Regions from separate parts of the Rhodoferax potami genome, predicted to be linked through region 2. Evidence: predicted binding sites of a transcription regulator. Region 2 holds the regulator's gene; the other holds the start of a gene.

Region 1 (4,274 bases), 2.6 Mb from region 2:
CATGCCCAGCACATTGAGCCACTGGGTCAGGGTGCCGGCGCGCAGGTCGATCTTGACCAAGCCGTTGCGCTTCATCTCGTCTTTGGCAATCGTGATGTATTCCTGTACACCAAAGCCTGCGCTCACATAGTCGCCCACGGCGAACTTGTCGCTCTTGCTGGCCACCACTACGCCCACGCCACCAGCGCGCATGACTTCGCCAATGCCCACCGGCGGGATATAGCTCTTGCCTTCGTTCATCCAGCCGCGCATCGCGGGGTCCAGGCTCAGCGCCAAGGTTTTGAGGGTGACACCACCTTCAGCGGGCTCGGCCACCGGCTCGGAGGTGTGGCTCCAGTCGCTGGCTTTGGGCATGCCCACGGGGCGCGCGGCCAAGCGGATCTGGTGGTTGGTCAGGGTGGACAGGGCTTGGGTCATAGGGGCTCCGGGGAAAGGGGGTCAACAATGGTCGCGGATGGTAGCGCCGTACCTTGCGTAGCTTGGTAGCCTAGGTGACAAGCGGGGGGCCTGCCGCGCAGCTCGGCGAGCTGGCTCGACAGTTCTTTGACGGCCTGTGTCAGCAGCAAGAGCTCCTTGTCTTTGAGCAGGTCGATTTTTTCGTGCAGCAGCTCAATCTCGAGCTCTGCCTTGACGTTGACCTCGTAGTCGCTCTCGGCATGTTTGCGGTCCAGCTCCGACTGGCGGTTCTGGCTCATCATGATGGCCGGTGCGGTGTAGGCCGCCTGGAAAGACAGCAGCAGGTTGAGCAGGATGAAAGGGTAGGGGTCCCAGGCGTGCGACCCGGTCAGCACATTGCCGGTGATCCACACCACGATCAAGCCACTCTGAATCAGGATGAAGCGCCAAGACCCCACGGTGCGGGCCACCCCGTCTGCCATGCGCTGCCCGCGGGTGGCGGGTGGCAGGTCAAAGTGCTCTGGCGCGGCGGTGACTTTGGGCGGGTGCTTGTGGCGGTGTTTGCGCCGGTGTTCACGCAACAGGCCGAGCTGGTGTTGGTCTACCGTTGCCGGTTTGTGGGTGGTGTTGTCAGTGGGCATGCGGGCCTCCGGTGGTGTGCGTTGCGGTGCCGGTGGCCTGAGCGTGCGCTCAGTGGGCCATGTAGCGGCCGGCGCGGTGGTTGGTCGCTAGGGTCTGGTTCAGGGTGATGGCGCCCAGCACACTGAGCAGCACATGCTGCCAATCAGTCACCCCGAAAGCCAGCAGCACGATGGTGCAGTCCAGCGCCATTTGCAGGCGCCCGGCACGCCAGCCGAATTTCTCTTGCAAGTAAAGCACCAGCACATTGAAACCACCCAGGCTGGCTTTGTGCCGGAACAAAATCAACATGCCTGTGCCCATGAGCAAGCCACCAATGACAGCAGTGGCCGCCGGGTGCAGGTGCTCAAAGCCCACCCACTGCGGCATCAGGTTGGTCAGGCCAGCCAGCAGGGCCACTGCCATAAAGGTCTTGACGGTAAACACCCGCCCCATGCGCTGGTAGGCCAGGGCGTAAAACGGCAGGTTGATCGCGAAAAAGATCAGCCCGAAATTCCAGCCCGTGGCGTAGTGCAGCCAGAAGGCCACCCCTGCGGTGCCACCGGTCAGCAGGCCGACCTGCTTGAACATCAAGACCCCCAGCGCCACAAAAATGGTGCCGGTGAGCAGGGCTTGCAGGTCTTCAGTGGGGCGGTGGCGTAAGTCGGTGGTGCTGTCAGGGGTTTGGGGCATTGGGCGATGTGTAGTCAGGCGGTGGCGGTGTCCGAGCAGGTAGCGCCGCCGCAGCCATGAATCTCCGTTGGTGGCAAACGGTCAGGTTGGGCGAGCGCCCCGGTAGCCGGGTCGTAGCCTGCCGAACGCAAGTGCAATGCCAGGGATGCATCCATGCTCTGCGCATGTTGCGGGAACCAGATGCCCAGCTCATCAGCCATCTGCCGCACCACCGCGAGGTCACCGCCGTGCCCTCGGGCTTCGCCTTCGCGCATCACCTGCAGCACCACTTTGTGCTGGGTGGCGTGGCAGTTACCGGCGGCAAAGCCGGTGGCGCGCATCCACTCGTCTTCGCGGTTGAAGTGCTCCTGGGTGTGGGCAATCAGCGCCGACCACAAGGGCAGGAGCATGTCATCGTCAGCCAGCACCACGCGCGCTAGCAGGTCTACAAACTCTTGATGCACTTCGTCCATCACGGGCATGTCAAGTACCAGGGCATCGGTCCAGGCGAGAGTGGTAGGGACGGTAAGGGTTTCGGTCATCGGGCTTCTCCTTGATCGGGCCCAGCATAGGCGGCGCAGGCCTTGGACGTATTGACCCACATCAGGCGGCGGCATCACAGGGCGGTTGATAATCTTCCGCTATGACCATCTCCTTCCAGCCTCCCCTGATTGCCCGCCCCGCCGACCTGGGCGCCACCCTGTTTCGTCAGGGCTATGCGGTCGTAGGAGCGTCACAAGTCGCAGGCTTGTCCGGCGTACCCCTGGATGCCATGCTGGGCTGGTGCGACGGCTGGAATGACCTGCCGCCTGACAACTACCTCAAGGATGGTGGCCGCTACCGCCGCCGCCGCCACTCTTGCTTTGTGCTTGACAGCCATGGCGTGACCCAGGCACCGCACCGGCCGCACTGGCAGCCCCTGTCTTACAACGCGCTGCACGGCGGCATGCAGCGCCACTTTGAGCCGATGGACAGCAGCGTCACAGCGCAAGCGCCTTGGCAGCAGTTATTGGCCTGGCTGGGCCGGGTGGCAGACGATTTGAAAGGCCCCCACACCTGGTTTGCCGAGGCGCACCAGTTCCGCATCGACACCACCGACGGCATTGGCCGCCCTACGCCTGAAGGCGCACACCGCGATGGTGTGGACTTGGTGGCGGTGTTCATGGTGGCCCGTGATCGTGTGAAGGGGGGCGAGACACGCGTGTTTGAGGCCGATGGCCCCAACGGCCAGCGCTTTACGCTGAGTGAGCCCTGGTCACTGCTGCTCTTGGATGATGAGCGTGTCATCCACGAGTCCACACCGATCCAGCCTTTGGCCGAGGGCGGCTACCGCGACACCTTGGTGGTGACCCTGCGCGCCGGTGGGTTCCAGGGCGAGGCTTAAAGGTTTTTTGCCCTGGAGCGCTTGCCGAATAAGCGCGAGCTGCTCCTGAATTGATAGCGTAATCGCTGCTTATGTCGCTGCTTATGCTGCCGCGCCTGCCATGCCGGGCGTCAGCAAGCGCTGCATGAGCTCGCGCACCGTTTTGATCTGGTCGCCAAAGGGCAGGCGGCCGGCACCCCGGAAGAACAGGCCTTTTTTCACATCGCCACGCAGCGCAGCCGCCAGTTGGTTGTCGATGCAAAACTGGCCCCAGCCCGGCAAACCATCGCGCAGGCCGCATTGGCCCAGGCAGTCAAAGCTTTTGGTGCAGCGGCTCTTGGCGTGAGCCACAGCCTGTAACTTGGGCTCGATCTTCATGTACGCGCGCAGCCAGGGTGTGCCCACCGCGCGGGCGGGCAAGCCGGCTGACGCTGGTGAACTCGACCATGTCTTCCTCGCGCGCTTCGGCCAGCACCCGTTTGAATTCGGCGTGGGCGTCGCTCTCTTCGGTCACCGCAAACGCGCTGCCCAGTTGCACCGCGTCGGCGCCCAGAGCCTGCAGGCGTGCAATGTCTTCATGGCTGCGGATGCCGCCGGCAGCAATCAGCGGAATGTGTTGTTCGTAGCCCGCGTCTTTGAAAAACTGGCGCACTTGGGGAATCACGTTCTCAAAGTCAAACCGGGTGTCCTGCAAGTCTGCAATCTTGGCAGCGCCCAAGTGGCCACCGGCCAGGCGCGGGTGCTCGATCACGATGGCGTCCGGCAGGCGCTTTTTGCGCTCCCATTTTTTGACGAGCAGTTGCACACCCCGCGCGTCGGAGAGGATGGGAATCAGCGCTGCCTTGGGGTGGTCTTTGGCGAGGTCGGGCAAGTCCAGCGGCAAGCCGGCACCCACCACGACGGCGTCTATGCCGGCTTCGAGAGCGCGGGTCACGTTGGCGGCGTATTCGCTCACCGCCCGCATCACGTTGATGGCGAGCAGGCCCTTGCCGCCGGTGCGCTCGCGGGCGGCCTTTATCTCGCGGTCAATGGCCTCCAAGTTGGCGGCGTTGATGCCGGCTTTGGCTTCTTCACCGGGCGCCAGCTCGCGGGTACGGTCCATCAGGTCGGGGTGGTGGCGGCGCAAATCCACGCTGGAGAGCGTGCCCACCCCGCCTGCGGCCGCCACGCTGCCAGCCAAGCGGTTGCCGGAGATCCCGATGCCCATGCCGCCCTGCACTACGGG
Region 2 (4,274 bases):
ACAGGGACCACACCACCCCCAACCCCAGGGGAGCGGCCAACACGCCCCCTGCCCCGACTTTGCGCACCCTGGCCCAGACGCTACGCGCCCCTGCCTGCAACCACAGGGGCTGACGCCCAGAAAACAAAAGCACCAACCCCAATACAGTGGCGGCCACATGAAGCAAAGACCACACTGGCCGGAGCGCAGCAGACTGCACGGTGAGCCAACCCAAACCCTGCACCGATGCTGCGGCCAAGGCACCGAGTGCGGCATAGCCAATGACCCTGCCCGCCTGGAAGCTCAACATGGCCGGTGTCCGCCGGGGTCCAGCTGCCTGCCCGATGCCGGCGCACGCCGCACCGCACATAGCAATGCAGTGAGGCCCACCCACCAAGCCCATGAGCAATGCTGTCACTGCCAAAGAAGATTGCATCCGGACGCGTCAAATGATTTTGGAGAAGCGGGCACGGGTGCGGTCCGTCTGGAGATAACGGTCAAACACCATGGCCACGGCCCGCACAAAAAACCAGCCCTGGCTGGTGACTTGAATTCCCGTGTCGTCCAAGGACACCAGTCCCTGCTCTTCCAGCCCCCGCAAGGTTTCGAGCTCGGCGGCAAAGTAGCTCTTGAAGTCCAGCAAATAGGCAAGATTGATCGACTCAAACTGCAAATTGCCTTGGCACATCAGCGCCATGATCACTGCGCGACGAACCAGATCGTCCCGCGTAACCGCCATTCCCCGCACGATGGGAAAACGGCCTTGGTCCAGGTAGTCGTAATACTCTTCCAGCGTTTTAGCGTTCTGGCTGTAGGTAGCGCCGATGCGGCCGATGGCAGACACGCCCAAAGCGATCAAGTCGCAGTCGGGCTGGGTGCTGTAGCCTTGGAAGTTGCGGTGCAGGCGCCCTTGCCGCTTCGCCACTGCCAACGAATCGTCCGGCAGTGCAAAGTGATCCATGCCCACATACACATAGCCCGCCCCCATGAAAGACGCCAAGGAATGCGCCAACATGGAGACCTTGGAAGCAGCACCCGGCAACTCCACAGTCGCAATACGGCGCTGAGGCTTGAAGCGCTCAGGCAAATGGGCGTAGGCATATAGCGCGATACGGTCCGGCCGCAAAGCGTTCACCTGAGCCAATGTGCGGTCAAACGACTCGGGGCTCTGGCGGGGCAAGCCGTAAATCAGGTCCACATTGATGGACTCAAACCCGCGTGCGCGTGCCGCCTCTACCAAGGCAAACACCTGATCGGCAGGTTGCACCCGGTGTACGGCCTTTTGCACCGCAGGGTCAAAATCCTGCACCCCGAAGCTCAGGCGGTTGAAGCCGAGTTCGGCCAGGGTATCCAGGCGCGCAGCGTCTACCGTCCGGGGATCTACTTCAATGGAATACTCACCACCGGCGACAAAGCTGAAGTTGCGGCGCAGCATCGCCATCAGCTCCCGCAGCTCGGTGTCACTCAAAAAGGTGGGGCTACCGCCCCCGAGGTGCAACTGGCTGACGGACTGCCCAGTACCCATCAACCGGGTGTGTAACTCCACCTCCCGTGTCAAATAGCGTAAATACGTGGCCGCTTTGTCATGGTGCTTGGTGATAATTTTGTTGCAGGCGCAGTAGTAGCACAGCGATTCGCAAAACGGAATGTGCACATACAAAGACAAAGGTAAGGCCAGCGCGGCAGCACCGGAGCGGCGTTGCAATAGTGCTTGGGAGTAATCGTCCGCGCTGAACGCCTCTACAAAGCGGTCGGCGGTCGGGTACGAGGTGTAACGTGGCCCGGAAACATCAAAGCGGGTCAACAGTTGTTCTGAAATGGGTGCGGAACCAAGGGCTGCGTTCATGAATACTCCAAGCTAGCGCACAGACTGTGAACGAAACAGCCTTCAGGCTCCTTGATTTACATCAAGGAGTTTCAGGATGACCCGGACCATAATTGACTTGCATCAGGGGAACACCATGCTCGAACACGCAATGCCTACCGCCAAGTCTCAGGACGCCCACGCTTCTATCGCCATCACGCCGGTGGGAGCCGGGGCATTGAATACCCACACCATCAAGGTCGCATGCTCCAACTGCAACCTGCGCGAGCTGTGCATGCCCTTGGGCCTGAGCCCCGCCGAACTCGACAAAATCGACGACGTGGTCGCAAGCCGCCGCAAAATCAAACGCGGCGCAACCCTGTTTCGCAACGGTGAAAAGTTCACCAGCCTCTATGCCATCCGCACCGGTTTCTTCAAAACCTGCGTAGCCTCTGAAGACGGGCGCGACCAGGTCACCGGTTTTCAAATGGCGGGAGAGGTCGTCGGACTCGATGGCATCGTGAACGACCACCACACTTGCGACGCCGTGGCTCTGGAAGACGCAGAGGTCTGCGTCATGCCCTTCGACCGGATTGAAGAGCTGTCGCGCGAGGTGACTTCGCTGCAGCGCCATGTCCACAAAATCATGAGCCGCGAAATCGTGCGCGAAAATGGCGTCATGCTCCTCTTGGGCAGCATGCGGGCCGAAGAGCGACTCGCCGCATTTCTGCTGAACCTGGTGCAACGCCTGCACGCCCGCGGCTTCTCGCAGTCAGAACTGGTGCTGCGGATGACGCGTGAAGAAATTGGCAGTTACTTGGGCTTGAAACTCGAAACCGTGAGCCGCACCTTCTCCAAGTTCGTGGACGACGGAATTGTGGAAGTCAAGCAACGGCACGTGCGCATCCTGAACACCGATGCCCTCAAAGACATCGTCAACCCCAAAGTCTGCAACTGAGCGATAACACGCTCGCTAGTTGTTGACGTCTGCAGCGCTCATAGCGAGCAAAGCCGTGAGCGCGCTAGAAGCCAGCGTCACCCCCCAGAACACGAAAAACGCCACGGTGTAAATTCCTTGGCGTGACAGCGGCAAAGCCGCGTCGTTCCAATGCAGATCGTGGGGATCGATGAATGCGAACACCACGATTTCCAGCACGCCTGCCGCCAGAAAAGCGGGCCACACGACAGCCATCCATGGGGCTCTCGGCATCACGTTGCTCCTTGCCTACCGCTCAACGGGCAGGCGCAGCGGCTGGCACGATGCCAGTAGCTGCATGGTTACGGGCCTGCATGGCGGGTGCCAGGCTTTCAGGTTGGGTGGCCAGGGTCTTGTTAATGTCCAGGCCAGTCTGGTAATAGTTTTCATCGACGACCGGGTCCATACCGCGGGCGGCCAGATAGAAAGTCAGGAAGCTCGCCACCACCACGATCAGCGGGCCGGACACCACCAGCCACACATGGCCGAACTTCCACCAGGGGGCTGCGGGGGTCGATGAGCTTGACGGGTTGGTCATAAAGTGGCTTTCTTAACGCGGAACTATGAATACGGACTTCTCGGTTACCACGGCAGCGTCAGGGGCCGATTTCACCGTGAAATGGATGGGATGCGATCCCGGAGTTGCACCTTCATACGGCAACTGCACGCGAATCGCAATCCAGCGGGATTCGGTCGGGCCGACTTCCATGCTGGAATCGGTGGAAAGCGTCAGGTCCGGCAAGCCCTCGGCGCTCACCTCAAAGGTTTGGTGGGTCTCCCGGGCGTTCATGATCTGCAGGCGGTACACATTCTCCAGCCGGCCGCCCGACACGATGCGGGCCAGTGTGCTGCGGTCGCGCTCCACGTCCACCTTGAAAGGCGCGCGCATCCACAGGCTGACCAGCATCGCCAGCACCACCGCCAGCAGGACACTGCTGTACACCAGCACCCGGGGGCGCAGCACATGGCGCAATATATCGGCACCACTCCAGCGCTGGTTCACTGCATTCTGGGTCGAGTACTTCACCAGACCACGGGCGTAGCCCATTTTGTCCATGACGGTGTCGCACACATCGGCACAGGCACCACAGCCAATGCACTCGTACTGCAGCCCCTTGCGGATATCAATACCGGTCGGGCAGACCTGCACACACAAGCTGCAGTCGATACACGCGCCCAGCTTGAGGGTGGAGAGATCGGCTTTCTTGGAGCGCCCGCCACGGGGTTCTCCGCGCAATTCGTCATAGGTCACGATCAGGGTGTCTTTGTCAAACATGGCACTCTGAAAGCGCGCATACGGGCACATGTATTTGCAGACCTGCTCACGCATGTAGCCGGCATTGCCATAGGTGGCAAAACTGTAAAACAGTACCCAGAAGGTTTCCCAAGGGCCCATGGACAAGGCGAAGAGCTCCATGCCCAGGCTGTGGATGGGCGTGAAGTAGCCCACGAAGGTAAAGCCTGTCCATAAGCCAACAGCAATCCACATGCATTGCTTGGCGGCTTTGCGCCAGA

What was found. The regulator FNR, encoded in region 2, switches genes on or off when oxygen is low (the NO sensors DNR and NnrR bind a similar motif). The targets are predictions, from matches to a motif close to TTGATNNNNATCAA.
Region 1: the regulator FNR is predicted to act here: its motif matches at 2,280-2,293, upstream of RAE19_RS04055 (hemerythrin domain-containing protein).

The regions. Positions count from the first base shown of each region.
Region 1 is NZ_JAVBIK010000001.1:846,904-851,177, reverse strand. It holds gene RAE19_RS04070 (NADP-dependent oxidoreductase) at 1-417, opposite strand, end outside; gene RAE19_RS04065 (DUF1003 domain-containing protein) at 414-1,037, opposite strand; gene RAE19_RS04060 (YitT family protein) at 1,087-1,707, opposite strand; gene RAE19_RS04055 (hemerythrin domain-containing protein) at 1,722-2,228, opposite strand; gene RAE19_RS04050 (2OG-Fe dioxygenase family protein) at 2,330-3,070, shown strand; partial or broken gene RAE19_RS04045 (NAD(P)H-dependent flavin oxidoreductase) at 3,152-4,274, opposite strand, start outside.
Region 2 is NZ_JAVBIK010000001.1:3,416,206-3,420,479, reverse strand. It holds gene RAE19_RS16485 (sulfite exporter TauE/SafE family protein) at 1-415, opposite strand, end outside; gene hemN (oxygen-independent coproporphyrinogen III oxidase) at 425-1,825, opposite strand; gene fnr (fumarate/nitrate reduction transcriptional regulator Fnr) at 2,022-2,741, shown strand; gene RAE19_RS16470 (hypothetical protein) at 2,757-2,993, opposite strand; gene RAE19_RS16465 (FixH family protein) at 3,016-3,297, opposite strand; gene ccoG (cytochrome c oxidase accessory protein CcoG) at 3,310-4,274, opposite strand, start outside.